Regions from separate parts of the Halomonas sp. B23F22_20 genome, predicted to be linked through region 1. Evidence: predicted binding sites of a transcription regulator. Region 1 holds the regulator's gene; each other region holds the start of a gene.
The links. The regulator PhoB, encoded in region 1, activates phosphate uptake and scavenging genes when phosphate is short. The targets are predictions, from matches to a motif close to TGTCATANNNNTGTCANA.
Positions count from the first base shown of each region.

Region 1 (7,399 bases):
TGGCGCGGATTCCCGACCGACAGCGAGAGGGGGCCCTGGCGCTGGGCGCGACCCGTCTGGAGATGCTGAGCCGAGTGGTGCTGCCCATGGCCGCCCCGGCAATGCTGACCGGCATGATCCTGGCGGTGGCCAGGGCCGCAGGCGAAGTGGCACCGCTGATGCTGGTAGGGGTAGCCAAGCTGGCCCCCCAGGTGCCGGTGGACGGCGAGTTTCCCTTCCTGCATCTTGAGAGGAAGTTCATGCATCTGGGCTATCACATCTTCGATGCCGCCTTCCACGGCAACGACGTGCAAGCGGCGATGCCGCTGGTCTATGCCACGGCGCTGCTGCTGGTGTTGGTGATCCTGGTGCTTAACCTGACTGCAATATTTCTGCGCCATCATCTGAGATCGCGCCACGGCAGCCTCTCGCGTCACTGAGATCTCGTCGTGGCAGTAAGGGGTATGCGATGCCGGTCAAGCGAGACACGGCTCCGCGACGCGGAGCCTTCGTCGATTTCACGTCCGAGGCCTCCTGCCTGGAAATCTCGGGACTTGGCTTGCGCTATGGTGACAAGCCGGCCTTGCGCGACCTGAGCTTGCGGGTGCCGCGTCATCGGGTCACCGCCTTCATTGGCCCCTCGGGATGCGGCAAGTCGACGCTGCTGCGCACCCTCAACCGGCTGCACGACCTCAACGAGGACGTGCACCTTGAAGGCGAGATTCGCCTCGAGGGGCAAGACATCCATGCCCCCGAGGTAGCGGTGGCCGAGCTTCGCCGTCGGGTGGGAATGGTGTTCCAGGCGCCCAACCCCTTCCCGATGTCGATCTACGACAACGTAGCCTTCGGGCTACGGCTGCAGGGCGGGCTACGCAAGCGCCGCATCGACGATATCGTCGAGTGGTCGCTGCGTTCGGCGGCCCTCTGGGAAGAGGTGAAGGGTCGGCTCCAGGCCTCGGCCTGGTCGCTGTCCGGCGGCCAGCAGCAGCGCCTGGTGATTGCCCGCACCCTGGCGGTGGAGCCCGAGGTATTGCTGCTCGACGAGCCGGCCTCGGCCCTGGACCCGATCTCGACGCTCAAGGTGGAGGAGCTGATCCGCAACCTGAAATCGAGCCTGACCCTGGTGCTGGTCACCCACAACATGCAGCAGGCGGCGCGAGTCTCGGACTACACCGCTTTTTTGCAGGATGGCGAGCTGGTGGAGTACGCCCCCACCGACACCCTGTTCACCAATCCGCGCCTGAGGCGCACAGAGAATTACATCACTGGACGCATGGCCTGACGCCAGCGCCCTCAGGAGAGTCTCATGGACATCACCAGCGATATCCACAGCCAGCATATCTCGCGGCAGTTCAATCATGAGCTCGAAGAGCTCAAGACCCACCTGATGGCCATGGGCGGCCTGGTCGAGAAGCAGGTGCAGGACGCGGTCCGCTCGCTGCTCGACGGTGATTCTGCCCTGGCCGAGCGGGTGGTCGACAATGATCGTGCCGTCAACGACATGCAGATCAAGATCGACGATGAGTGCACCCGAGTACTGGCGCGCCGCCAGCCCGCCGCCTCCGACCTGCGCCTGGTGCTGGCGGTCATTCGTGCCGCCTCCGACCTGGAGCGCATCGGCGACGAGGCCAGCAAGATCGCCCGCAATGCCCTGGAGCTGGTCGAGAGCCACAACGGCAGCCGCGGCTTCGTCGAGGTGCGCATCATCAGCGAACACGTGCGTAAGATGGTGCGCGACGCCCTGACCTCCTTCGCCCGCTTCGATACCGAGCTGGCGCTCCAGGTGGTCCAGGAGGACGACCAGGTCGACAGCGAGTACCAGTCTGCGATGCGCTCGCTGATGACCTTCATGATGGAGGACGCCCGCTCGATCTCGCCGGTGCTCGGGATCATGTGGATCCTGCGCGCCCTGGAACGCGTCGGCGATCACGCCAACAACCTGGCCGAATACGTGATCTATCTGGTCAAGGGGCTCGACATCCGCCACACGGATCCGGATGATCTCGGCGACGAGGTGCACGGCGACCGCTGAACCCCGGTCGTCCGGCGCTGTCCATGAGTCGGCCGTCGCCCCTGGCGACGGCCGACGTCGTCGTGTATGGAGGAAATGACACCGATGCTGGATGCCTTCACGGCGCTGTCCCGGGGGACCCGCCTGGTCTACACTCCTGGCCTGCGCCGCTACGTGTTTCTGCCGATCCTGGCCAACCTGGTGGTCTACGCGGCCATGCTGAGCTATGTGCTGACCCACTTCGGCGGCTGGCTGGACGGCTGGATGGCCATGGTGCCGAGCTGGCTCGACTGGCTATCGTGGCTGATCTGGCCGCTGTTCGTGTTCAGCCTGGGGCTGATGGTGTTCTTCAGCTTCACCCTGGTGACACAGCTGATCGCCGCGCCCTTCTATGGCTTGCTGGCCGAGAAGGTAGAGGGCGAGGTCACCGGGCGGCCGCCGCTGGACGATCGCGGCTTGGTGCGCACCGGCGTCGATGCCCTGGGCCGCGAGCTGGTCAAGCTGGGCTATATCCTGCCGCGTATGCTGGTGCTGTTCGTGATCGGCTGGATTCCGCTGCTCAACCTGGCCGCCCCGCTGCTGTGGCTGCTGTTCTCGGCGTGGATGGTGGCGGTCACCTACCTCGACTACCCGATGGACAACAATAAGGTGACCTTCACCGACATGCGCCGCCGGCTCGCGGCGCGGCGCTGGCCGACGCTCACCTACGGCGCTTGGGTGATGCTGATCACCTGGCTGCCGCTGGCCAACCTGTTCCTGCTGCCCGGCGCGGTGGCCGGGGCGGTGCTGATGTGGGACAGCCACTATCGTGCGCTGGCGCCAAGTGCCGGCAAGGCGACGCCGCCGGTACGGTGAAGGCTGGAGGGCGGTGTGGCCTCGGCTTATCCACAGCCGTCGTGCGCTTTGGGTTGTGGATAGTTGCGCGGAAGCGAGCGCCGAATCAGCGAGCGTTGCCGGATCGGGGCAGGCCCAAAGTCGACTCCTCCCCCGCAGCAGTGGCTGCGGTCAGGCGCTCGGCGGGGAAGATGCAGCGGAAGGTCGCGCCCTCGCCGAGACGCGAGTCGATCTCCAGTCGGGCGCCGTGTCGCAGCAGCACATGCTTGACGATCGCCAGCCCCAGGCCGGTGCCGCCGGTGGCGGTGCTGCGGCCCTTGTCGACGCGGTAGAAACGCTCGGTCAGCCGCGGGATGTGCAGCGGATCGATGCCTTCGCCGTCGTCTTCCACCTCCAGGCAGGCGCCGCCCTGCCAGGGGCGCCAGCGTAGTACGATGCGGCTGTCCTCGCCGGCGTAGCGCACGGCGTTGAAGGCCAGGTTGGAAACGGCGCTGTGCAGTTCCTTCTCTGAGCCGAGCAAGCCGCGGGGCTCCTCGACCTCGACCTCGAACCGGTGCCGACCGTCGGACAGCACCTCGGCGTCGCGGCGCACTGCCTCGAGCAGGCTGGCCGGGTCGAGACGAACGTCGTCCTGGCCGCCCCGGTCATTCTCCAGGCGCGACAGCAGCAGCAGGTCGTTGACCAGGTTCTGCATGCGCTGGGTCTGGCTCTGCATCTGTCCGATGCCCCGGGCGAGCCGATCGGGCAGCAGCTCGGCCATGTCGCCGTAAGTCTCGAGGTAGCCTGCCAGCACGGTGAGCGGGGTGCGCAGCTCGTGGGAGACGTTGGCCACGAAGTCGCGGCGCATCTGCTCGAGTCGGTGAAGGCGGGTGATGTCGCGGGCCATCAGTAGCCGCTCGTCGTCGCCGTACAGGGTGATCTGAAACTGCAGGATCATGTTCTCGTCGATCGGCGACGACAGCGTCAGCGGCTCGCGGTAGGCCCGGGCGTGGAAGTAGTCGACGAAGCGCGGGTCGCGCAGCAGGTTGGTGATGTGCTGGCCTCGGTCGTGAGCCGGTTGCAGGCCCAGCATGCGCTCGGCGGCGCTGTTCCACCACTCCATGTCGCCGTGGCGGTCGAGCATCACCACGCTGTCGCGCATGGCCTCGGAAGACTCCTGGATGCGCCGCAGGGTATCGCGCAGGCGCCGCTGGGTGATGCGCTGGCCTTTCTGGTAGCGGTATAGCCTGTCGAACAGTTCGCCCCACAGTCCGGATGCTGCAGGGGGCTCGTCATGGGGATGGTGGGTCAGCCATTCCTGCAGGGCGTGCAGCTGGCGCAGATGATAGAAAAGATACAGGCCCAGCCCCACGGCGATGCCGACGCCGATCAGGGCGAAGGGCCAGCCGACCAGGGCGCCGGCGGCCACCAGGGCCCCCAGCCGCCACAGTTCGCGTCGCCACAGCCGGCCCACGTCAGCCCTTGGTGGAGAAGCGGTAGCCGGTACCGCGCACGGTCTGGATCAGCTGCTGGTGCGGTTCGCCCAGGGCCTTGCGCAGGCGGCGAATATGTACGTCCACCGTGCGCTCCTCGACGTAGACGTTGCCGCCCCATACCTGGTCGAGCAACTGGCCGCGGGTGTAGGCGCGTTCCTGATGGGTCATGAAGAACTGCAGCAGCCGATACTCGGTGGGGCCGATCTCCAGGGAATGGCCGTCGATGCTGACGCGGTGGCTCACCGGGTCGAGCATCAGCCCCTCGACTTCCACCGGCTCCTCGACGCCTCGCGGAGTGGCCCGGCGCAGCACCGCCTTCAGGCGGGCCACCAGCTCCCGCGGGGAGAAAGGCTTGGTGATGTAGTCGTCGGCTCCCGATTCCAGCCCCTGGATCTTGTTGTCCTCCTCGCCCTTGGCGGTGAGCATGATGATCGGAAGCTCGGCGGTGCTCTCCTCGCGCTTGAGCCGGCGGGCGAGCTCGATACCGCTGGTGCCGGGCATCATCCAGTCCAGCAGCACCAGGTCGGGTTGGTGGTCGACGACGATGGCATGGGCGGCCTGGGCATTGTCCGCCTCGAGGACGCGATAGTCGGCCATCTCCAGCGCCACGGCGATCATTTCGCGGATCGGCGCCTCATCATCGACGATCAGTACGGTCTTGGCGGTCATCCCGGGGCCTCATGGTCAAGGTCAATGACAGGTTGGTGACGATGACAGCATGTCCTTGTGACAATACCGTGACAGCCGTCGTCTGTCAGGCGCCCATACCGGGCCATAGCGAGAGCGCGATACCGGCGAATAGCAGCAGTCCCGACCAGTGGTTGTTGAGGAAGGCCTGGAAGCAGCGCTCGCGTTCTCGATGGCGGATCAGTCGCTGCTGGTGGACGAAGGTGGCCGCCATGGCGGCGAGCCCCAGCCAGAAGAAACCGCCCAGTTCGAGCCGCTGCCCGGCCCAGGCCAGCAGGGCGAGGGTCGCCAGCTGCAGCAGGCCGATGATCAGCTTGTCGGCGCGGCCGAACAGCACCGCGGTGGACTTTATGCCGATGCGCAAGTCGTCGTCGCGGTCGACCATGGCGTACTCGGTGTCATAGGCCACGGTCCACAGCACGTTGGCGGCGAACAGCAGCCACGCCTCGAGAGGCAGATGACCGAGCACCGCGCCAAAGGCCATGGGGATCGCCCATGAAAAGGCCGCCCCCAGTACCACCTGGGGCAGGTGGGTATAGCGCTTCATGAAGGGGTAGACGAAGGCCAGGATGATGCCGCCCACCGAGAGCATCACGGTGAAGGGGTTGGTGAACCACACCAGCGCGAAGGCTGCCAGCACCAGGGACACGAACAGCGCCTTGGCTTCGCCCTCGCTGATGCGCCCGGTGGCCAGGGGGCGGTCCTTGGTGCGTTTGACATGGCCGTCGAAGTGGCGGTCGGCGTAGTCGTTGACCACGCAGCCCGCGGCGCGCATCAGATAGACGCCGGCGACGAAGATCAGCAGCAGCCGTCGCTCGGGAATCCCCTCGGCGGCCACCCAGAGGGCCCATAGTGTCGGCCACATCAGCAGCCAGGTGCCGATGGGGCGGTCGAGCCGGGTCAGGTGCAGGAAATCGGGCAGCCGGGCCAGCCCCCTGGGGCGCATCAGCGAACGTTCCATTCGGGTCTCTTCTCGATGGGTCGGGTCGGACGACACGGGTTTCAGTCGATGCCTGGGAGCCTGTCGGATTTGATCGATCGTCGCGAGAATCATGGATTTCGCGACAAGTTTATCGATCTGATGAAGCGAATAGCCCGCTATTCAACGAATCAGATCGAATGAATGTGGCCGACAGCCCGGGCTTCGTAGCAGATCAGCGTTAAGTCCGACAGGCTCCTGGAGCAGCCTACCGTGCCGGAAGCGCCAGGTCATCCGCCATGTCGTCGAGGAAGAACTCCTGGACCAGCACCGCGAAGTGGCCATGACGCAGCACCGAGCGGCGGCCCCAGGGGCCTGGCGATGTTCGAAAGGGGGCCGGGTCGGCGCTGACCTCGATGGGGCCTCGCTCCAGGCCTGGCTGGCGGAACAGCCAGTGCCCCAGTGAACGCTCGCCCAGGCGCTCGAGCCGCTGGCCGCGGAGGCTCCGCAGCGGGGCCACCGAGCGGGCGACCACCCAGGGGCGGTCGTCGAGACACAGCGCCACCTCACGTAGCCAGACTTGTCGGCTGGGCGATATCCGCAGTGCCAAGGCTTCGTCGCGTCGCGGCCGGCCCAGGCGCTGATCGAGCAGGCAGACCCGGAAGTGGCGTGGGGCGCCTGCCTCGATCAGTCGCTGGGTCAGCGAGTCGCGAGAGGCAACCCAGTGCCACCAGTCCGCGCTCATGGCCGGTCGGGCCGCCGCCAGGGGACGCCATCGTGGGGCGAGGGCCGGGCCGTGCTTCACGTCGTGCTCCGCATCCAATCCAAAGGGCGGCTAGTGTACCATGGCGCGCCGACCGGCCACCCCAAGCGCTCCCGCAGCGAGGACTCCATGACTGCACCCCTGACCATCATCGGCTCCGGCATGGCCGGGCTGGGCCTGGCGCGCCAGGTTCGGGCCCGACAGCCCGAGCGTGCCATCACCCTGATCACCGCCGACGGCGGCGACGACTACTCCAAGCCGCTGCTCTCCACCGGCTTCGCCAAGCGTCTGCCTCCAGAGCGTTTGGCGGCTCGCAGTGCTCTGGAGGCGGCGGAGCAGCTAGCCCTGGTGATGCGCACCCATACCCGCGTAGCAGGCATAGACCCCGCCGAGCGTACGCTCGCCATCGGCGCCGAGCGACTGCCCTACGGTGAGCTGGTGCTGGCGACCGGCGCCGTGCCTGAGCCGCCCTTCGCTATTCCGGAGGCGCTGGCCGGCCGAGTCCATACCATCAACGATCTCGACGACTACCGTGCCTTCCACACCGCCCTGGCGGCGCTGGGTCGGCCGGCCCGGGTGGCCATCGTCGGCATCGGCCTGGTGGGCTGCGAGTTCGCCAACGACCTGGCCGCCGGGGGCCACCGGGTTGAGCTGATTGCGCCGGAGGCGGCGCCGCTGCCGAGGCTGCTGCCCGAGCCGCTGGGACATGCCCTTGGCGAGGCTTTTGTCGA
Region 1 is NZ_JBIEKH010000004.1:63,565-70,963, forward strand. It holds gene pstA (phosphate ABC transporter permease PstA) at 1-419, shown strand, start outside; gene pstB (phosphate ABC transporter ATP-binding protein PstB) at 449-1,261, shown strand; gene phoU (phosphate signaling complex protein PhoU) at 1,286-2,011, shown strand; gene cysZ (sulfate transporter CysZ) at 2,096-2,845, shown strand; gene phoR (phosphate regulon sensor histidine kinase PhoR) at 2,931-4,277, opposite strand; gene phoB (phosphate regulon transcriptional regulator PhoB) at 4,279-4,968, opposite strand; gene ubiA (4-hydroxybenzoate octaprenyltransferase) at 5,054-5,947, opposite strand; gene ACGTN6_RS03885 (chorismate--pyruvate lyase family protein) at 6,174-6,650, opposite strand; gene ACGTN6_RS03890 (FAD-dependent oxidoreductase) at 6,798-7,399, shown strand, end outside.

Region 2 (7,399 bases), on a different contig from region 1:
GTCGGATCCGGCGAGATGCCGATCGGGAACAGGGTGATCACCAGGGCGAAGAACACCAGCGGGTTCCACACCTCACCGCGCCCGCGCAGCCGCAGCACCAGATCGCGGCGCAGGGTCGCCCGAACTGCGACCATCAGGCCGCCTTCCGGTTCCCCGGCCAGGGGCAGCGGCGGTGCTGCGGGCCGCGGATCAGCGCTCGACACCACGACCTCCCTCGCCCAACCGCAGACGGCGCAGGTTACCGGAAGCCTGCAGCTCGTGATGAGTGGTCACCAGCACGCTGCCGCCACGCTCGGCGTGCGCCGCCAGGCGCGCCTCCAGGGCGACGACGCCGTCCCGGTCGATGGCCGTGAAAGGCTCGTCGAGCACCCACAGCGGGCGCGGCGTCAGCTCCAGCCGGGCCAGGGCCACGCGGCGCTGCTGCCCCGCGGAGAGCTGGGCAACAGGCAGGTCCTCGAAGCCGGCCAGGCCTACCGCCTCGAGCGCTGCCAGCCGCGCGGCTTCGCCGCCGCCCTCTCCGTCACCCTCCTGGCCGGCCAGCGCCTGATACCAGGCGAGATTCTCCAGCGGCGTCAGCGCCGCCTTCACCCCCGGGGCATGTCCCAGATACAGCAGGTTGGCGAGGAAATCGCGGCGCACCCGACGCAGCGAAGCGCCGTTCCACAGCACCTCGCCCTCGTAGTCCGCCAGCTGGCCGGAAAGGATCTTGAGCAGGGTCGTCTTGCCGCTGCCGTTGGGGCCCTCGACGCGCAGGATCTCGCCGGCCCGGATCTCCAGATCGAGATCGTGGAACAGCCAGCGGTCGTCTCGCTCACAGGCCAGCCGTCGGGCTTGCAGGCGCAGGCTCAAGGCGCTCTCCGGGCATGGGAAATATGGCTCGGCACTGTACACGGAAAAGGTTTTCATCGCCAGTCGAGGGAGGCCGCAGAGCACGCGGCGCTTGCCCTGCGGCATGTTCGCCGGCAACGCGCCCCTTGCCAGATGCCCGTTGCCTGCTATGCTGGCCATGTACTGTATGTATCAACAGTCATTGCCGACGAGGGACACCGCGCCATGTCACGCCTTGAACCGCAGTACCTGTTCCGCCAGCCCAACCTGCCCATCGCCGAGGCCTGGGCACCGCTCGACGCCGACGACCTGGTCGAAGTTCCCCTGCTCGGCAGCGTCGCCGCGGGCATGCCCATCGATGCCTGCATCGACGCCGGTAGCGTCGAGGTGCCAAGCCGTATGGTCAAGCGCAACACCTACGCGCTGAGGGTCTGCGGCGACTCGATGATCGATTGCAACATCTTCGACGGAGATGTGATCATCATCGAACGTCGCGAGAGCGCCGAGAACGGCGAAACCGCGGTGGTGATGATCAATGACCAGGAGGTCACCCTGAAGAAGCTCTACATCGAGAAGTCCGGCGTGCGCCTGCAGCCGGCCAACGAGGCCATGCCGCCCATCTGCCTGAAGAACAGCGACATCCAGGTGCTCGGCCTGGTGATGGGCGTGGTGCGCCAACCGGACCTGGCCGCCTGATGCGCTACCCCATCCCCGACCTGCCTGCCGGGACATGGCACGAGAGCGAAATCGAAGTCGAGAAGAGCCGCTTCATCGCCTGGGTCTGTCACGCCCCGGACGTGGCCGCCTTCGAGGCCCTGCTGGCGGCCGCGCGTCACGCCCATCCGAACGCCAGTCACCACTGCAGCGCCTTCATCGCCGGCCCGCCCGGCGAACAGCGGGCCATCGGCTTCTCCGACGATGGCGAACCCGGCGGCACCGCCGGTCGACCCATGTATCAGGTACTGGAAGGCGCCGGCATCGGCCAGATCGGCTGCGTGGTGATCCGCTACTTCGGCGGCACCAAGCTCGGCACCGGCGGCCTGGCCCGCGCCTACGGCCAGGCCGTCAGCGAGGCGCTGGAAATCCTGCCAAGGAGCGAGGTCACCGAGCGTGATCCGCTGCGCCTGAAGGTCGACTTCGCCGGCGAGGCCCAGGCCCGTGCCTGGTGCGCCGAACACGACATTCCCGTGGACGCCGCCGACTATGGCGCCGACGGCGTGGTGCTGACCCTGGGCTGGCCGCGGGATCTCGACCGCGACCTGTCAGCGCTCACCAGCCGGCTCAAGGGGCGGCTCGAGCGCCTCGACTCCGACGCCGCCTGACCCGGCCGCCGCCGACGACGCACCTAGATAGCGAGCCCGCTTCTCGGGCTTCAGCCTAGCCAGGTCTACCGCCACCAGGCCATCGGTGCAGTAGCCGAAGGCGGTGTCCACGCCGAAAGCCAGGAAGCGCGTGCCACCGGGTTCGGTGACTTCCACGTACTGCTTGTACAGGGCCGGCACGCTAGCGCCCAGCGCCTGCAGGCCGTGTCGCAGGCGCTGGAAATCCTCCCGCGCATCGTCACCATGGAACAACCGCTCCGCCTCCAACTGCCCCGCCCGGGAGATCCGCCAGGGCGTGCGCGGCCGCACTTGGCTCTCGGCGTCCCCGTGGTAGTGGCGGTAGTAGCTGACCAGCAGCTCCTTGGCCAGCGGCGGCAGGTGATTGGGCAGCGTAACCGGCCCGAACAGCCAGCGCACCTCGGGATGGCGGCGCAGGTAGGCGCCCAGCCCGACCCACAGGTAATCCAGACTACGCCGCCCCCAGTAGCGCGGCTGGACGAAGCTGCGTCCCAGTTCGAGCCCGTGCCGCCAGTCCTCCCAGGGCGCCTGCTCGAGGTGAAAGATCGTGGCGCCGTAGAGCCCGGTCACGCCGTGCCGATCGAGGATCCGCCCCACCTCGCCGAGGCGATAGGCGCCGGCGATTTCCAGGTCGCGGTCGTCCCACAGCACAAGGTGGCGATAATAGTCGTCGAACGCGTCCAGATCGCGCTTGCCCCCGCTACCCTCGCCGACACGGCGGAAGGCGACTTCACGCAGCCGGCCGATCTCACGCATCACCGCCGAGTCCGGACGGCTGTCGAACAGCAGGATACGCTTACCGTCGGCGGTTTCGCCCAGAGACTCCGCCTCGCGTAGCTCCTCACGCAGGCGTTGGCGCGGCTCTGGCCGCGCGATGCCGGTCTCGCCGACGAACACGCCGCGACGCCCGCGTCCCAGCCGGTAGACGTGCTTGCGCAGCAGCTTGAGCTTGACCGAATTGGCCAGGTCTCCGCGGTCGAAGCGCGCCAGCGGGATCGGCCCGCCGACCCGCAAGGCGATGTGCCGACCACGCTGGCGAAACATCTCGCTGGGCAACAGCAGCGGCCCCAATTCACTGCGCAGCGAGGTCAGGGCATAGAAGCGCGGGGAGTTGCGCCCGCGGACGTGGACCGGCAGCAAGGGCGCATTGGTGCGCCGCGCGGCATGCAGGAAGCCGGAGTGCCACTTGCCGTCGCGCACCCCGGCCGGGCTAGCACGGGACACCTCTCCGGCAGGAAAGACGATCACCGCCCGCTCCGCCTCAAGGGCCTCGACCATCTGCGAGAGGCTGCGGCGCAGCCCGCGCCGTGACAGGTTATCCACCGGCAGCAGCACCTCCGACAGCGGCGCCAGCTGGAGCAGCAGGTCGTTGGCCAGGATACTCACGTCCGGGCGCACCTCGGCCACCATGCGCAGCAGCGCCAGGCCGTCCAGCGCCCCAAGCGGGTGGTTGGCGACCACGACCACACGTCCGGTATCGGGAATCTGCTCGCGATCCCTCGACGACAGGGTATAGCCGACATCGAGATGCTCGAACACCCGATCGATGAACTCGCACCAGCCGAGTTCGCCGTGGCGTTCCAGGAAATCATTGATCTCGCGCTCGTGCACCAGGTGGCGCAGCCCCGCCACCAGCGGCCCGAACAGCCACGGCGGCCGAGCCGCCAACCTTGGGGCCTTGTCACAAAGGGCCCGCTCGATATCGATCATGCCGCCTTCTCCTCGCCAGACGCCCCGGGGGCGCCGATGCGCTCAGGCTAGGGACGGCAGGTGACAGGAAGATGGCGGCCACAAAGACGAACGGCGCCCCGAAGGGCGCCGTTGCGCGTGACAGGGCGAGGCCGGCTCAGCCCAGGTACTTGATCATCACCCCGGCGGCCACCGCCGAGCCGATCACCCCGGCCACGTTGGGCCCCATGGCATGCATCAAGAGGAAGTTATGGGGATTGGACTCCAGCCCCACCTTGTTCGACACCCGTGCCGCCATGGGCACCGCCGAGACCCCGGCGGAGCCGATCAGCGGGTTGATCGGCATCTTGCTCACGGCGTTGAGCAGCTTGGCCATCAGGATCCCGCAGGCGGTGCCGATGGCGAAGGCCACCATGCCCAGCGCCAGGATCCCCAGGGTTTCCACGGCCAGGAAGCGATCGGCCATCAGCTTGGAGCCCACCGAGAGCCCGAGGAAGATGGTCACGGTATTGATCAGCGCATGCTGGGCGGTGTCGGAGAGCCGTTCCACCACGCCGCACTCGCGCATCAGATTGCCGAAGCAGAACATCCCCAGCAGCGGCGCGGCGTCCGGCAGGAACAGCACCACCAGGATCAGCAGGCTGATCGGGAAGACGATCTTCTCGCGCTTGGACACCGGGCGCAGCTGGGTCATGGCGATCCCGCGCTCGCGCTGCGTGGTCAGGGCGCGCATGATCGGCGGCTGGATAAGCGGTACCAGCGCCATGTAGGAGTAGGACGCCACGGCAATGGCCCCCAGCAGCTCCGGCGCCAGGATGCTCGACACGTAGATCGAGGTGGGGCCATCGGCCCCGCCGATGATGCCGATGGCGGCGGCCTGGTTGAGCGAGAAGTCCATCCAGCCAAGCGTGGTCATGCCCACCGCCCCGAGCAGGGTGGCGAAGATGCCGAACTGGGCGGCGGCGCCCAGGAACAGGGTCCGCGGGTTAGCCAGCAGCGGGCCGAAGTCGGTCATCGCCCCCACGCCCATGAAGATCACCAGCGGCGCGATGCCCGAGGCGATGGCCACGCTGTAGAACTGGTACAGCATGCCGTGAGCGAAGCCGGCGCCCAGCGCGACGTCATTGGCGGCGCGGATCAGTTCCGGGGCGGTGTCACCGTGCAGCGCCTCGCCGACGGCATGGCGCCAGGCCTCGACCCCGGCGCCGGGCGCCAGGTCCAGTTGCAGGGCGGCCGCCAGCGACCGAAGCATCTCCGCGCCGGCCAGGTGAGCGGCCTGCTCGGCAGCCGACAGCGCCAGCCCGGCCTCGGGAATGTTGGCCAGGATGCCGCCGAAGCCGATCGGCACCAGCAGCAGCGGCTCGAACTTCTTGGCAATGGCCAGCCACAGCAGCAGCAGGCCCACCGCCAGCATCACCGCCTGGCCGGGGCTCAGGTTGTAGAGTCCCGAGCCGGTCCACAGGGTCAGAATCTTGTCGATCATGGGCAACGTCCTCAGAGCACGATCAGGGCGTCGCCTACGGCCACGCTGTCACCTTCGCCGACCTTGACCGACGAGACGGTGCCGGAGCTCGCCGCGCGCACCTCGGTCTCCATCTTCATGGCCTCGAGGATGATCACCACGTCGCCCTCGACCACCCGGTCACCGGGCTTGACGCAGACTTTGAAGATGTTGCCGGCGAGCGGCGCGCTAATGGTATCGCCCGAGGATTCGGCCGGCGCCGCAGGCGCCGCTGAAGCGGCGGCACTGCCCTGCTCCTGGACACGCTCGATCTCGCCACCCTCGGCGACCTCGACCACGTAGGCCTTGCCGTTGACGGTGACGGTATAGGTCTCCGGGCCGCCGGCTGGCGCTACCGGGGCGGGGGCCTGGGCGTCCGGGGCCTGGGGCGCCGGCTCGAAGGCTTCAGGGTCGTCGCGATGCTTGAGGAACTTCAGACCGATCTGCGGGAACAGCGCATAGGTCAGGACATCGTCGATCTCGCGCTCGCCCTCGGCCAGGCGAATGCCCTCGGCCCGGGCCTTCTCGCGGAGCTCGGCGGACAACCGGTCCATCTCCGGGGCGAGATTGTCGGCGGGCCGGCAGGTGATCGGCTCGCCGCCCTCCAGCACGCGGGCCTGGAGTTCGGTGTTGTAGGCCGTCGGCGCGGCGCCGTACTCGCCCTTGAGCAGCGCCTGGACCTCCTTGGAGATCGACTGGTAGCGTTCGCCCATCATCACGTTCATCACCGCCTGGGTGCCGACGATCTGCGAGGTCGGCGTGACCAGCGGGATGTAGCCGAGGTCCTCGCGCACCCGCGGGATCTCCACCAGCACTTCGTCGAGGCGGTCGCCGGCGCCCTGCTCCTTGAGCTGGTTCTCCATGTTGGTGAGCATGCCGCCCGGCACCTGGGCCACCAGGATGCGCGAGTCGATGCCCTTGAGCGAGCCCTCGAAGGCGGCGTATTTCTTGCGCACCTCGCGGAAGTAGGCGGCGATGTCCTCCAGCGCCTCGAGGTCGAGCCCAGTGTCGCGTTCGGTGCCTTGAAGGATGGCCACCAAAGATTCGGTGGGGCTGTGGCCGTAGGTCATCGACATCGAGGAGATGGCGGTGTCGACGTTGTCGATGCCGGCCTCGGCGGCCTTGAGCGCGGTGGCGGTGGACATGCCGGTGGTGGCATGGCTCTGCATGTGGATGGGAATGTCCAGCGTGTCCTTCAGCCGGCTGACCAGCTCAAAGGCCGTGTAAGGCGTGAGCAGGCCAGCCATGTCCTTGATCGCCAGGGAGTCGGCGCCCATGTCGGCGATCTGGCGGCCAAGCTCGACCCAGCCGTCCAGGGTATGCACCGGGCTCACCGTGTAGGAGAGCGTGCCCTGGGCATGGCCCTCGACCCGGCGCACGGCCTGCAGGGCGCGCTCCAGGTTACGCGGATCGTTCATGGCGTCGAACACGCGGAAGACGTCGACGCCGTTGGTCCGGGCGCGCTCGACGAAGCGGTCGACCACGTCGTCGGCATAGTGGCGATAGCCGAGCAGGTTCTGGGCACGCAGCAGCATCTGCTGGCGGGTATTGGGCATGGCCGCCTTCAACGCCCGTATCCGCTCCCAGGGGTCCTCGCCCAAGTAGCGGATACAGGCGTCGAAGGTGGCCCCGCCCCAGGATTCCAGCGACCAGAAGCCGATCCGATCGAGCTTCTCGGCGATCGGCAGCATGTCGTCCAGGCGCAGCCGGGTGGCGAACAGGGACTGGTGAGCGTCGCGCAACACCACGTCGGTGATGCCGAGCGGGCGGGCAGTATCGTTCATGGTGAGTCCTTTATCGTTATTCAGGGATCAGGGGGAAAGCAGGCGTGCCGGTGACTGGCTCAGCGGCGGTGCTCGCGGCGATAGCGATGGATCGCCGCCCCGAGCACGGCCATCAGCTCATCGTCGCGGACCGCGTGGGCCGGCGCAGACGCCGCCGGAGCGGGATCGGCCGAGGGCTCGGGGAAGACCCGACCGATGAGCTTCGACATCAGAGTGGTGACGATGACCAGCACGGTCAGAAAGACGAATACGAACCC
Region 2 is NZ_JBIEKH010000020.1:16,406-23,804, reverse strand. It holds gene ccmB (heme exporter protein CcmB) at 1-134, opposite strand, end outside; gene ccmA (cytochrome c biogenesis heme-transporting ATPase CcmA) at 190-849, opposite strand; gene lexA (transcriptional repressor LexA) at 1,054-1,524, shown strand; gene ACGTN6_RS16060 (IMPACT family protein) at 1,524-2,150, shown strand; gene olsF (bifunctional ornithine lipid synthase OlsF) at 2,091-3,878, opposite strand; gene ACGTN6_RS16050 (sodium ion-translocating decarboxylase subunit beta) at 4,015-5,337, opposite strand; gene oadA (sodium-extruding oxaloacetate decarboxylase subunit alpha) at 5,352-7,142, opposite strand; gene ACGTN6_RS16040 (OadG family protein) at 7,202-7,399, opposite strand, start outside.
Region 2: a site for PhoB is predicted at 3,938-3,955, ahead of olsF (bifunctional ornithine lipid synthase OlsF). Genes of this name have one in related genera too.

Region 3 (7,399 bases), on a different contig from region 1:
CGAACTGCTGATCGGCGGCGTCACCGGACTGGTGGTGCTGCTGGCGGCAGTGGCCTGCCTGGCCTTGGCCAGAAGCTGGCAGGCGGGGCTATATAACCCGGGCGGCTTCCGCGAGGAATTCCACGCCCTGCGCCTGGCGCCGCGCGAGTTGCTGGTGCTGATGGCGATTCTCGCCATCGGGGCGGTGCTGGTGTTGCCCGGCCTGGGCCTGATGCTCTGGGTGCCGCTGCTGGTGGCTGGCATCGCGCTGGTACATGGTGTCATCGGATTGAAGGGAATGAACGGGCTGTGGCTGATCGCCTTCTATGTGTTGCTGATCACCACCTGGCCCATGATTCTCATCGTGCTGTTTGCGGCCCTGATCGACTCGTTCGCGGATTTTCGCGCACGGCTCGGCCGCAGCGACTGACAAGAGGTTTACGAGATGGAAGTCATTCTGCTCGACAAGATTGGCAAGCTGGGCGGTCTGGGTGACCAGGTCACCGTCAAGCCCGGTTATGGCCGCAACTACCTGGTGCCCTACGGTCTCGCCGTGCCGGCCACCAAGGACAACATCGAGGCCTTCGAGGCCCAGCGCTCCGAGCTCGAGGCCGAGGCCGCCGAGCGCAAGGCCGAGGCCGAGGCTCGCGCCGAACAGCTCAACGACATCGAGCTGTCGCTGGTCGCCAAGGCCGGTGACGAGGGCAAGCTGTTCGGTTCCATTGGTCCGCGTGACCTGGCCGACGCGATTTCCTCTGCCGGTATCGAAGTGGCCAAGAGCGAAGTCCGCATGCCGGAAGGTCCGATTCGCCAGACCGGCGAGTACGACATCGCGCTGCATCTGCACGCCGAAGTCGACGCGACCGTACGTGTGGTGGTCGTGGCCGAATAAGCCCGAGCCCATCAGCTGTCAGGGGCGCGAGGAGAAATCCTCGCGCCCCTTTTTGCTGCCCTGTCTTCCGGGCTTAGGCCTGGCGCTACCTTCGGGTAGAATGTGCCGGTCCATCCTTGCCCCTGCCAGCATGGGTGCCCGTTGATGGCGGTACAGGGACGTGTCGCCGACGGCCATCCGGCCGTCGCGAGCCCGTGCCATGCCAGCAGATTCACACCTTCTTGCCGGCGTGGCGTGGGTAATGATCGAAGAGATCAGGACGATCGTCTTTGATGGCCAGGTTAATAGCGGAGGTGCCTGTCACCATGAACGAACCCCTCGAGCTCGACCAGGAGACCGCGGCGCTGAAGGTGCCGCCGCATTCGCTGGAGGCCGAGCAATCGGTGCTCGGTGGGCTGATGCTCGACAACCAGGCTTGGGACAGCGTGGCCGACCGCCTGGTGGCGGGCGACTTCTATCGCTACGAACACCGGCTGATCTTCAACGTCATGACCGCGCTGGCCGAACAGGCCCAGCCGTTGGATGTGGTGACCCTCTCCGAGGCGCTCGAGGGCCGCGATCAGCTGGAAACCGTCGGCGGCCTGGCGACTCTGGCCGAGCTGGCCCGCAACACGCCGTCGGCGAGCAACATTCGCGCCTACGCCGACATCGTTCGCGAGCGGGCCACGCTGCGCAAGCTGATCCATGCCGCCAACCAGGTCGCCGAGAGCGCCTTCGCACCCCAGGGGCGGCCCGCCGACGAGCTGGTCAACGAGGCCGAGCGACTGGTGTTCCAGATCAGCGAGGAGCGCCCCAAGGAGGGCGGGCCCGTCGGCATGAGCGACCTGCTGGCCAAGGCGGTGGATCGCATCGACGAGATGTTCAACATGCAGGGTGAGATGACCGGGCTATCGACCGGCTTCCGCGATCTGGATGACATGACCTCTGGCCTTCAGCCCTCCGATCTGGTGATCGTCGCCGGGCGTCCCTCCATGGGCAAGACGACGTTCGCCATGAACCTGGTGGAGCATGCAGTGATCTCGAGCGACAAGCCGGTGATGGTGTTCTCCATGGAGATGCCCGGCGAGTCGATCATGCTGCGCATGCTCTCGTCGCTGGGGCGCATCGACCAGACCCGGGTGCGGACCGGCCAGCTCGAGGACGAGGACTGGCCGCGACTGACCTCGGCGGTCAACCTGCTCAAGGACAAGCAGCTGTTCATCGACGACACCGCGGCGCTGTCGCCCAACGAGATGCGCTCGCGTATCCGCCGGGTCGTGCGCGAGCACGGCAACCTGGCGCTGATCATGATCGACTACCTGCAGCTGATGCAGATCCCCGGTTTCTCCGAGAACCGCACCGGTGAGATCTCGGAGATCTCGCGCTCCCTGAAGGGCCTGGCCAAGGAGTTCGGCTGTCCGGTGGTGGCGCTGTCGCAGCTCAACCGCTCCCTCGAGCAGCGGCCCAACAAGCGCCCAGTGATGTCGGACCTGCGGGAATCCGGGGCCATCGAGCAGGACGCCGACCTGATCGGATTCGTCTATCGTGACGAGGTCTACAATCCGGATAACCCCGATAATCAGGGGCTGGCCGAATTCATCATCGGCAAGCAGCGTAACGGCCCTATCGGCACGGTGCACATGGCCTTCATCGGCAAGTACACCCGCTTCGAAGATCTGGCTCCGGACAGCTACGGCGAGGCCTTCGGCGAGTGACCCCTTGAGCGAGGCGGTCGGCACCGTATAATCCCACCCCCCTGAACAGCACACTGGAGGAGCACCATGGCAGGCGGATTTCGGCGCGGTAATCGGCGGCGCACCCCGAAACTCGAGGCGCGCGGCGAGTTGCAGTCCGCAGAGCGGGAAGGTCCGTTCAAGGAGTGGCTGGGCATGCCGGACCTCTATCGCTACCAACTGGTGGTAGATGGCGAGAGCTACAGCTATCAGACCGAGGACGCCGAGTTGCCGGTGGCGATCGGTGATCGCGTGGTGTTCCGCTACAAGGAAACCAAGGCCGGAAAATGGGTCGATCGAAACTCCTTGGGCAAGGCGATCGATCCCTCCGATTACCAGTAGGTCTCGAACGCAAGGAACCCTCGGGCCCCTTCATCGGTCATAGGGTCGACACGGATCGGTCATCCGAGTGTCATCGGGCGGCGTCAGGCTGTGCCCGATCCACCCAGTGATCCCAGATGGAGGGACCCATGGACTTCAATGACCTCAAGGCCTTCGTGGCCCAGCACGACAACTTCGAGATCCGCGTGATCGGCCATGCCGGCAGCCATTGCTACCAGGTCGAACTCGAGGACGTGGAAGGGCGCCGCCACATGCTGACTCGCAGCGGCAAGCCGATGCTGTTCCGCGCTCTCGACGACGTCTACATGGAACTCAAGCGGGCCGGCATTCATCGCGCCTATCTGGTCCAGCAGGTGCCGCATGATGAGGTGATCGGCCGCGACACCCACTATCGTGACCCTCTGGCCTCGCGTATGCCGCTGGTCTTCTAGGTATCGCCCGAGCCACTTCGTCTACATCCCCACGGCGGCCGTGTCCGCCTTCCCGGTCGCATCGGCGACCATTTCTCCCCTGTTTTCCTCTCTATCGGCGGACCGTGACTCCGCCGCCTGCATCAATGGCTCTCTGCGGCCCCTGAGCCGTAGCCTGCGCTGTGCGCGCCCCGGCCGTAGGCCGGTTCGGTGTCGAGTGTGTCGAGGAAGGCCTCGGCTTGTTCACGTAGCGCCGTTCGCCGGGCGTCGGACATGCGAGCCAGGTTGCCAAGGATAGGTTTCATGCGCGGATTATCGGCCAGGTGGCCTGTGTGGCGCTCGATGAAGCGCCAATAAAGGCTGTTGAGCGGGCAGGCTTTATCGCCGGTGGATTGCTTGGGGTCATAGCGGCAGTGATGACAGTGATCCGACATGCGGTTGAGGTACTTGCCTGAGGCACAGTAGGGCTTGGAGCCCATCAAGCCCCCATCGCCGTGCAGTACCATGCCCAGAGTATTGGGCAGTTCCACCCATTCGCAGGCGTCGGCATAGACCGCCAGGTACCAGTCGCACAGCGCCGCGGGGGCCACGTCGCACAGCAGCGCAAAATTACCGGTCACCATCAGCCGTTGGATGTGATGGGCGTAGGCGTTGTCGCGGGTCATCTCGATGGCCCGTTTCAAGCAGCGCAGATCCGTGTCACCGGTCCAGTAGAAATCGGGCAGGTCGCGGTACCCACCGAGGTAATTGGCGCGCTTGTAGGCTGGCATGCGCGTCCAGTAGAGGCCGCGTACATACTCTCTCCAGCCGAGGATCTGGCGAATGAACCCCTCCGCCGCGTTCAGCGGTGACTTGCCGTCCTGATAAGCCGCTTCCACGGCGGCGCATACCTCTTGGGGGGTGAGGAGCCCCAGATTCAGGGCGGCAGAAAGGCGCGAGTGGAACAGGAAGGGCTGGCCGTCGCTGATGGCGTCCTGATAGCGGCCGAAGTGGGGCAGCAGGTTGGCGATGAAGTGGCGCAGGTCGACCAGCGACTGACGGCGTGTCACCGGCCAATGGAACCCCTCGAGAGCGCCGAAATGGTCGCCGAAATGCTCGGCGACCAGGGCTAGCACTTCACGGGTGATGGCATCCCGCCGGTGACGTGGTGGCTCCGGCACCTCGAGATGCTCGGGCAGCGGCTCGCGGTTGTCGTGGTCGAAGTTCCAGCGGCCTCCAAGAGGTGCGTTCCCCTCCATCAGCAGGCCGGTGCGGCGGCGCATCTCGCGGTAGAAGCCCTCCAAGCGCAGCGTGCTGCGCCCCCTGGCCCAGTCGGCGAACGCGTCCGGCGTGACGTAGAAGCGATCGTCCTCCACGAGGCGCCAGGGCCGCGCGGCGTCACGACGCTCTTGCATCGCCTGCCACAGCCGCCACTCTCCGGGACGTGTGACACGAATCTCATCGCAGCCGTAGAGTGCGGCGAGGCGTTCGGTCTCACCGATCAGCGTCTGGACATTGTCGGGCGCATCCAGGGCACTGTAATGGACCCGCCAGCCCTTGGCTCGGAGCTCCCCGGCGAAATGGCGCATGGCGGCGAGGATCAGCGCGATCTTCTGCGGGTGATGGGGTACGTAGCGGCCTTCTTCGGCCACCTCGCACAGGGCGACGACGGCCCCATGAGGGGCATCGCGCAGGCTCGACAGACTGTGGCTGAGCTGGTCGCCGAGCACCAGGATCAGGGGACGCGACATGTTTCACCAAAAGCTATACAAATATTGTTGATAGTATAACTATATTCCGCGTGCTTGCCCGCAATGGTAGGCTAGGGGCTGGATCATCCGATTCAAGCCGATCACAGGGAAAGCGCGTCATGGCAGTCTTCAAGCACTCCTCCGATTCCGCACTGGTCGTCCCGGGCGAGGGCCGGCTTAGCCATGCCCCGCGGGGGCACCCTGCACTGCCCGAGGGCAAGGTGGGGGTAGTGCTGGCCAACCTCGGGACCCCGGATGCCACCGACTACTGGTCGATGCGGCGTTATCTTGGCGAGTTCCTCTCCGACCGGAGGGTGGTGGACTACCCGCGCTGGCTGTGGCAACCGCTGCTGCAGCTGATCATCCTGAGCAGGCGCCCCTTCATCTCGGGCAAGGCGTATCGCAGTATCTGGAATCAGGGGCTCGATGAGAGTCCTTTGCTGACTATCACCCGCGAACAGACCGCCAAGCTGGCGACGCGGCTTGAGTCGGCCTTCGGGGATCGGGTCGAAGTGGATTTCTGCATGCGCTACGGCAACCCTTCCACCGATAGCGTGCTGCGCCGGTTGCAGGCCCGGGGGTGCGAGCGGATCCTTTTTTTCCCGCTCTATCCCCAGTATGGCTCGCCGACGACCGCCACCGCCTGCGATCAGGCCTTCCGTACTCTGATGCGTCTCAAGTGGCAACCCTCGGTGCGCACCGTGCCCGCCTATTACCGCCACCCGGACTATCTCGAGGCGCTGGCCGCCTCTGTTCGGGAGGCCTATGCGAGCGCGGAGGTGGCCCCGGAGGTGCTGGTGGCCTCCTATCATGGCGTGCCCAAGCGCTTCCTGGACGAGGGCGATCCCTACTACTGCCACTGCCGTCAGACCACCCGCCTGCTGCAGGAGGCGCTGGGGCTGTCGGACACGGCCATCGAGACTACCTTCCAGTCGAAATTCGGGCCCGAGGAGTGGGTGGGGCCGGCCACTGTCGAGCGAGTCGCCGCACTGGCTCGGGAGGGGCGGCGACACATCGCGGTGATCTCGCCGGCCTTCGCCGCCGACTGCGTCGAGACCCTGGAGGAGATCCAGCAGGAGATCCGCGCCGCCTTCCTGGCGGCCGGCGGCGAGACCTTCACCTATGTGCCCTGTCTGAATGCTCGCGACGACCATGTCGCGGCGTTGGAAACCATCGCCCGTCAGGAGCTGGCGGGCTGGCTCTAGTCGGTGCAACGACCACGTGGCACCGATGACATGATACGGGCGGCCCAAGGGGCCGCCCGTATCATGTCGTGCCGGTCTCGCGGCGGGCCTAGAAGTGCGTCGAGGGTTTCTCGAGAGTAATCGGCGCACGCTCCTCGGGATCGCCGTGAGGGAGTGGCGTCTCGCCGATTTCCTCTTCATGCAGTTCAACGGGGCGGCCGCGGGTCTTGTTGATGTACTCGAGTCGCAGGTGCAGACCGGTCTTGGCCAGCAGGTGGGCGCTCACCGGCGCGGTGATGAACAGGAACAGGGCGATCAGCATCTCCTGCACCACCGGCTCGCTGTCGGCGATGCCGAAGTAGAGCATCGAGGCGACCAAGGTGCAGCCGATACCCATGGTGGTCGCCTTGGTCGGCCCGTGCAGGCGCATGTAGAAGTCCCGCAGGTGGGTCATGCCCAGTGAGCCGATGAAGGCGAAGGCGCCGCCGGCGATCAGGAACAGCGAGATGATGGCCTCGAGAATCACGTAGAACGTCATGCGGGGCTCTCCTATTCGATGATGTCGCCGCGCAGCAGGTACTTGCAGACCGCCACGGTGCTGATGAAACCGAGCATGGCGATCAGCACCGCCGCCTCGAAGTAGGTCTTGGTGCCGAGCCACAGGCCGAGCAGCACGATCAGCGCGATGGAGTTCACGTACATGGTGTCCAGCGCCAGGATGCGGTCGGGCAGGCTGGGCCCAACCGTCAAGCGATAGGCATTGAGCACCAGGGCCGCCATCACCAATGTCAGGCTGATCTTCAACGCAATGTCTAGCATTCGTAGATCTCCTTGAGCGGGCGCTCGTAGCGTTCGCGAATCTGCTCGATCAACTGCTCGTCGTCCTCGGCGTCCAGGGCATGGATCAGCAGCGTCTTGCCATCCATGCGCAGGTTGGCCGACACCGTCCCCGGGGTGAGGCTGATGGTGCTCGCCAGCAGCGTGATGGTGAAACGTTCCTCCAGCATCAAGGGGTACTCCACGAAGTGCGGTCGCGAGCGCTGGCGGGGGTTGAGAATCAGCCAGGCGACCTGGAAGTTGGCGACCACGATGTCGCCGAGCACCCGCAGTATGTAGCGCAGCAACAGCCCCGGACGCTTGACCCGGGGCT
Region 3 is NZ_JBIEKH010000005.1:74,879-82,277, forward strand. It holds gene ACGTN6_RS05075 (hypothetical protein) at 1-409, shown strand, start outside; gene rplI (50S ribosomal protein L9) at 425-871, shown strand; gene dnaB (replicative DNA helicase) at 1,177-2,565, shown strand; gene ACGTN6_RS05090 (hypothetical protein) at 2,632-2,925, shown strand; gene ACGTN6_RS05095 (DUF6482 family protein) at 3,054-3,356, shown strand; gene ACGTN6_RS05100 (cryptochrome/photolyase family protein) at 3,479-5,065, opposite strand; gene hemH (ferrochelatase) at 5,185-6,270, shown strand; gene ACGTN6_RS05110 (Na+/H+ antiporter subunit G) at 6,359-6,787, opposite strand; gene ACGTN6_RS05115 (K+/H+ antiporter subunit F) at 6,799-7,068, opposite strand; gene ACGTN6_RS05120 (Na+/H+ antiporter subunit E) at 7,062-7,399, opposite strand, start outside.
Region 3: a site for PhoB is predicted at 2,983-3,000, ahead of ACGTN6_RS05095 (DUF6482 family protein). Genes of this name have one in related genera too.

Region 4 (7,399 bases), on a different contig from region 1:
CCTCGGCATCCTCGCTGCCGCCCTGACCCTGCTCGTCGCCCTTGGCCTGCTGTGGCAATGGCTGGCCATGCAGGACCTGCTCACCGTCGACACCCTGCTGACCCTGGCCAAGGGGAGCGTGGCCTGGCGCGACGCCTCCTGGGCGGTGCTGGTGGTCATGGCGGTCTACGCAGGCGCCTCGCTGGTGATGTTCCCGCTGAGTCTGCTGGTGGCGCTGACCGGGCTGCTGTTCGGCCCCTGGTGGGGCTTCGGCTATGCGCTGGCCGGCACGCTGGCCGCCTCGGTGTTGACCTGGTGGGTGGGTCGCAAGCTGGGCCGCGACGCCCTGCTGCGCTACGGCGGCAAACACCTCAAGGGCCTGTCGCGCTACCTCTCGGGGCGCGGCATCCGCACCATGACGGTGGTCAACCTGCTGCCGCTGGCGCCCTTCACCCTGACCAACATGATGGCCGGCGCCTTCCACCTGCGCTTCCGCGACTACATGATCGGCTCGACCCTGGGCATCGTCCCGGGGCTGGCCGGGGTGACCCTGCTCGGCAGCCAGCTCGGCGAGCTGGCCACCGCCGAGAGTCGCCAGGAGGTGATCGTGGCCCTCGGGGGCCTGGTGCTGGGGGTGGGGCTGCTCTACGGACTCAAACGCTGGGCCCAGAACCGCAGGCGCCGCTGAGGCCGGCTCAGCGCCTGCCTGCAAGGCGGCTTACTTGGGGGGCAGCTTACTTGGAAGGTAATTCTGGTTCGTCGGAAGGCTCGTCAGAGTGCCTGCCGGGCCACCAGGAGGGCCGCTCCTGCTCCCACTCCTCCTGTACCAGGTGGCGCAGGATCCGCCCCCGGTAGCGCAGCATCTGCCACTCCGCGCCCAGCCGTCCGCGCACTCGGTCCCAGCCGCCATCGTCGGCGTGGGTGAAGGGCCCACCTCGGGCGATCACCCGCCGGTAGACGGCCAGGCAGCGCTCGGCGCATAGCCGCTCGTCGTAGTCCGCGGCGGTGGCCAGGGCACCGTGGTGCAGCGGCTTGCGGCATCCCGGGTCAGCGAGCTCGACCAGTGCCGTGGCCATGACTTCGGCGTCGTCCTCGGCCAGCAGCCGGCCGTTCTCGCCATCCGCCACCACCTCCACGACCCCGGGCGCGTGCACTGCCACCACGGGTAGGCCGGCGGCCATGGCCTCGGCCACCACCATGCCCTGGGTCTCGCTGTGGGAGGCGAAGGCGAAGACGTCCATGGCGTGGTAGGCGTCGATCAGCGCCTGGCCCTGCAGGCGCCCAGTGAAGTGGACCCGTTCGGCCACGCCACGCTCCGCGGCGACCGCCGCCATGGCCTCGGCAGCCTCACCGTCGCCGACCACCAGGAAATGGGCGTCAGGTCGCACTTCCAGGGCTCGGCATACCGCTTCGGCCAGGAACGCCAGGTTCTTTTCCCGCGCCAACCGGCCCAAGTGGCCGATCACGTAGGCATCGTCGGGAATGCCACGAGCCGCACGACAGCCCGCGCCGTCGCCCTCGGCGAAGCGCGCCGTGTCCACGCCGCTCGGCACCACGCGGATCTCGGGATTGCCGTCACGCGCCAGCAGCAGGTCGCGAATGCTCTCGCTGGGCGCGATGACGGCATCGCACAGCCAGGTGTACTGGGTGGCCAGGGCCACGGCGAAGCGCTGCATGCGCGGCGAGTCGCCGGGCACGTAGTGGGTATAGTGTTCGTAGAGGGTGTGATGAGTGAACACCAGCGGCAGGCCGTAGGTTTCGGCGGCCCGAGCCGCGGTGTCGCCCAGCAGGAAGGGATGGTGGGCATGCACCAGGTCCGGCTCGAAGGCCTCGATAGCATCATAGAGCTGGCCGGGAATCGGCACCGGCAGCGAGAAGTCGCTGCCGTTAAAGTGCTGCACCGCGGCCACCCGCACCACGTCGGCCTCGAAGTCCGGCTGACCCTCGAGGCGCGGCGCCACCACCAGCACGTTATGCCCCGCGGCCTGGAGCTGTCGCTTGAGCCGCTGCACCGACTCGCTGACGCCACCGACGATGGGCAGATAGGTGTTGGTGAACATGAGCACATTCACGGTCGCGACTCTCCTTGCCGGGCTTGCGGGGGCACCTCCAGCGGCGGCACGCGCCCGGGCATCTCCTGCTCAAGATAGGCGATGAAGGCGCGGATCCGCAGCGGAACGTGGCGGCGCCGATCATACACGGCATGGAAGTCGGCACGCACGCCCCGCCACCCCGGCAGCAGTTCGACCAGGCGCCCCGCCGCCAGGTCTTCGTGGACGTCCCACCAGGAACGCAGGGCGATGCCACGACCGTCCTGGGCCAGGCGCCGGACCACCTCGCCGTCGTTGCTGGCCATGGGACCGGTGACCTTGACCGCGCGTTCCTCTGCCGGGCCGCGGCGGCGAACGAAGCGCCACACCGCGTAGTCGCTTTCGATCTCGCGCAGCACCAGGCAGGGATGGCTCGCCAGATCGGCCGGTGCCTCCAGCGGGGGCATCTCCGCCACGTAGCGCGGCGCCGCGCACAGCACTCGACGGTTGGCCAGGATGCGCCGCGCCACCAGCCGCGAGTCCGGCGGCTCGCCGATCCGGATGCCGATGTCGATGCCCTGGTCGGCCAGGCCGAGCGGGAAGTTGGTCAGCTCCAGGTTCGCCTCGAGGCGCGGGTGGCGGGCGAGAAAGGCCGACAGCAGCGGCGCCACGTGCCGGCGCCCGAAGCCGAAGGTGGCGTTGACGCGCAGCGGCCCGGAGAGCTCGGCACGGCGGTCGCCCAGTGTCTCCTCCAGCTCCGTCAGATCGTCGAGGATGGCCACGCCGCGGGCCAGGTAACGCTCGCCCTCGGCGGTCAGGGTCAGGCGCCGGGTGGTGCGCGCCGCCAGCGAGACGCCGAGGCGCGCTTCGAGGCGCTGCAGGCGCTTGCTCACCGCCGACAGCGACAGCCCGAGCTCCCGGGCGGTAGCGGTCAGGCTGCCGGCCCGGGCCAGGCGCTGGAAGAAGGCCAGGTCGTCGAGGGGCGTCACCGTACTCTCCACTTATGTTCAATAATTGCTTGAATATTACCCCGATTATCTCGTCGATGTGCAGGCGTAGACTGAATGCCACATTCCGCACCGAGGATTCCCCATGACCCAGCGTATCGCCGTGCTCGCCGGTGACGGCATCGGCAAGGAAGTCATGCCCGAGGGCCTGCGCGCCCTGGAGGCCGCCGCCCGCCGCTTCGGCCTCGACCTCTCCTTCGAGCCCTTCGACTTCGCCAGCTGCGACTACTACCTCGAATATGGCCAGATGCTGCCCGACGACTGGCACCAGACCCTGGTCGCCTTCGATGCGATCTACTACGGCGCCATCGGTTGGCCGGAGAAGGTCCCGGACCATGTCTCGCTGTGGGGCTCGCTACTCAAGTTCCGCCGCGAGTTCGACCAGTACGTCAATCTGCGACCCTGCCGCCTGCTGCCGGGCATCGAGAGCCCGCTGGCCGGCCGCAAGCCGGGCGATATCGACTTCTACGTGGTGCGCGAGAACACCGAGGGCGAGTACTCCAGCGTCGGCGGCACCATGTTCGAGGGCACCGAGCGTGAAGTGGTGATTCAGGAAACGGTGATGACTCGCACCGGGGTCGACCGGGTGCTGAAGTACGCCTTCGACCTGGCCCAGAGCCGCCCCCGGAAGAAGCTCACCTCGGCGACCAAGTCCAACGGCATCGCCATCACCATGCCCTGGTGGGACAAGCGCGTGGCGGCCATGGGCGAGCGCTACCCGCAGGTCGAGGTCGACAAGTTCCATATCGACATCCTGACCGCCAACTTCGTGCTCCACCCGGACTGGTTCGACGTGGTGGTGGCCAGCAACCTGTTCGGCGACATCCTCTCCGACCTGGGCCCGGCCTGTACCGGCACCATCGGCGTGGCCCCCTCGGCCAACATCAACCCCGAGGGCACTTTCCCGAGCCTGTTCGAGCCGGTCCACGGCAGCGCCCCGGACATCGCCGGACGCGGCATCGCCAACCCCATCGGCCAGATCTGGTCCGGTGCCATGATGCTCGAGCACCTGGGGCACCGCGAGGCGGGCGCGGCCATCCTCGCCGCCATCGAGGCGGTGCTCGCCGAGGGCGATGCCAAGACGCTCACGCCGGACCTCAAGGGCCGCGGTACCACCGAGGGCCTGGGCCGCGCCATTGCTGAACGTATCGAGGCCTGTGCCACGGAACACACAAGCCATCAGGGAAAATTCGAGTCACTTCGGACCTGAAAATCGGTCCTGGTGTTTACGAAGAGAGAAGAGATCAGGCGTCGCCTGCCGCTGCATCGGCGATGGCCATCGAAACAGGAAGCGGCCCTCCTGTCAGGAGGACCGCGCATTGCAACTGGCGTTTAGTTGGTATTGACCAGGGACTTGAGGTACTGGCCAACCTCAGAGTGATGCTGAATCGAAGACACCGGCAGGATCATCTCGGCCGGTCCCCAGGCAAAAACGTTCACAGGGGTATGGGTATGGGTGCCAGTGCCCCAGACGATGTTCTGTGCGGTCCCCAGGACACGCCCCAGCACATCACCACGGTCGTTATAGGGATAGAAGGCGTCGAAATCCTGAACGGCCGGGACCTCCTTGGCATCGAGATAGCTATGACCCGCCACATGATAGGGATTCGGCTTGTCGGCCAGGACAGCCACCGCCTGTTCCTCATCGATCTGAAAATCGCTGTTGGCATTGACCATTTCCATCAGACGCGCGGGGGTCTGCTCCCCCTCATCGAGCGCCCCGAAGTCGCGCAGCAGCGTCGAAAAGCTGGCCTTCTGCTGATAGAGCGAATCGAGGATCGAGAAATCGCCAAAGTTGAAGTTGGGAGCATAATCCTGCTCCGCGAAGGCAGGGCCCGGCTTCGCCTGCGGCTCTGGCAAGTTGGCCGAGGAGTAGCTGAATCCGAACGCGCCGGTTTCATGATCCGCGGTAACCAGAATTACGGTGTCATCGCGTCCTTTCGCCCAATCATAGACGCCCTGAATCGCCTCCTCGAACTTAACCATCTCGTTGAGCATGGTACCGGCATCGTTGGTATGGCCCGCCCAGTCGATCTGCCCTCCCTCGACCATCAGGAAGAAGCCATCGTCATCCTGCTCGAGCACGTTCAGGGCGGCCTGAGTCATCTCGCTCAAGGTCGGCTGCTGACGCCCGGGATCATCCTTGCTGTCACGATAGGCGATACCATCGGCCATGCCGGAATTGGCAAAAAGGCCCAATAGCTTCCCGTCATGGTGGTCGTCGAGCTGCGTGCGACTGAAAGCCAGACCATAGCCCTGTTCGGCGGCTTCGTCGAGCAGGTTACGCTCATCCTCGCGCTTGGAAACCGGGTCGAAGGCTCCCCCCATCAGATCGAAGACCTCGTTTCTAGCCTGATCGCCATCATTCACCGATTGCGGTACCCAGTGGCGGAGCCCGCCCGAGAGCATCACATCAGGCCCCACCTCGAGCATGTCCTCAGCGATGGCGTTCTCAAGCGAGCGATGGGGTTGATGAGCGGCGAAGGCGGCGGGTGTGGCATGGGTCAGGCGAGTATCCGAGACCAGACCGGTTGACTTGCCCTGGGACTGGGCCAGCTCGAGCACCGTCTCGACCGGATTGCCCTCGGCATCGATACCGATCACCTCGCTTCCGGAAAAGACCCCCGTTGCCAACTGAGTGGCGGAACAAGCGGAGTCCACCACGACGGCATCCCCTGGGTGAGTCAAAGAAAAGCCGACAACACCCTCCTTGGCCAATTGATAGAACGCCGTCGACTTGCCGCCATAGATGGAATCGGGAGCCTGATTCGCATAGGTCTCCAGCATACCGACCTGCTGTGGCCCCATACCGTCCCCGATCATCAGAATCACGTTCTTGATCTCGGCAGCACTAGCCGGTGCCGCTATACCCGCCAGCAATATGCTACCGCACAGCGCGCCTACTGCCGGTGTTTGCTTCATGCAGTATGTCATTGTTATTCCTTCTTGTTACTATATTTTCTGGGTGCACGGCGCACCCTCTTGCCTACTCGACTAGGCAGTCTCAAAGTCCGTCTTTCATCGATGTCAGCACCTTGGGGATGACGGTGTCTCCACCATCTAGTGCCATTGAGTAGCATGCATTATTTCAGATATATGACAACAACCATATTGATGAGACTTTAGCGGACGAATCCATTCCCTGGCGTTATTGCCGGCAGCACCGACAGAGACGCAAGAACCGTACCGGGACGGCTTGAGCATGAACCCGGCGCGTGGCTCAAGGTTTCTTGCACCCCGACCGGAACGGGGTTCGCTTGGATCAGGACCGTGACTCTCCCGAGTCCTCATTCGAATTTTGTATAAAACATACAAGCTTCTTCATCGACTTCTATGCGACCACGGGCTACCGAGTCTGTGCGCATGCATGAAACTTCGACATCTGAAGCGAACACCATGACAGGACCACGCAAATAGCGCATTCAGGCGACCGGTTATAGGTAGCGGTGGTGCATCAGCGTGACTCGTACCCGATAGGGTCGCCGATCTCGGCGCCGGTGACCGACGTTATCCTCGCACGGCCACGCCGAGGACAAGCGTACTGGAATGACGCCTGCGTAGTGGAGCCGGCAGGATGCCGAAGGGTTCTCCTACGACCGACTCTCCACCGACCGACATACCCCGTGTGGCACCCGGGAGGACTCCTTCTACTACAGCGGCTCCCGGGCATGTAGCGGCCAAGACAGTAATGGCTGGAGTATTCTGGACGTAAGAGTTCTCCCGCTCGCCGGCCTACCCCGAGGCGAAGGCAGACGGCGGTTCAAGCAACCAGCTTCGCCGCTATTCCGGCCACGTGCTCGCCCTGGAAGCGCGCCAGCTCGAGCTCCGTATCGCTGGGCTGGCGCGAGCCGTCACCGCCGGCAATGGTCGCGGCGCCGTAGGGCGAGCCGCCTTTGACCTCGGAGATGTCGAACTGAGCCTCGAGCCCGTAGCCGATCGGCACGATTACCATTCCGTGGTGGGCCAGGGTGGTCCAGGCGGTGAGGATGGTCGACTCGTTGCCGCCGCCGGTACCTGTGGAGGTGAAGACGCTGGCCACCTTGCCGCGCAGCGCGCCCTTGGCCCACAGGCCACCGGTCTGGTCGAGGAAGGTGCGCATCTGGCCCGACATGTTGCCGAAGCGGGTCGGCGTGCCGAAGATCACCGCGTCGTAGTCGGCCAGCTCCTGAGGGCTCGCCTCCGAGGTGTCGAAGGTCTGACCGCCCGCCTTGGTGAAGGCCGCCGCGTCCATGGTCTCGGGCACGCGCTTGATGTCGACCTCGACGCCGGCCACCCGGCCGGCGCCTTCGGCAACGGCTCGGGCTAGGGTGTCGATATGGCCGTACATGGAGTGATAGAGCACCAGTACCTTGGTCATGAATCCCGCCTCCTGTCGATGGATGA
Region 4 is NZ_JBIEKH010000010.1:105,324-112,722, reverse strand. It holds gene ACGTN6_RS10250 (TVP38/TMEM64 family protein) at 1-667, shown strand, start outside; gene ACGTN6_RS10245 (glycosyltransferase) at 714-2,051, opposite strand; gene ACGTN6_RS10240 (LysR family transcriptional regulator) at 2,048-2,998, opposite strand; gene ACGTN6_RS10235 (tartrate dehydrogenase) at 3,102-4,226, shown strand; gene ACGTN6_RS10230 (alkaline phosphatase) at 4,349-5,938, opposite strand; gene wrbA (NAD(P)H:quinone oxidoreductase) at 6,777-7,373, opposite strand.
Region 4: a site for PhoB is predicted at 6,101-6,118, ahead of ACGTN6_RS10230 (alkaline phosphatase). Genes of this name have one in related genera too.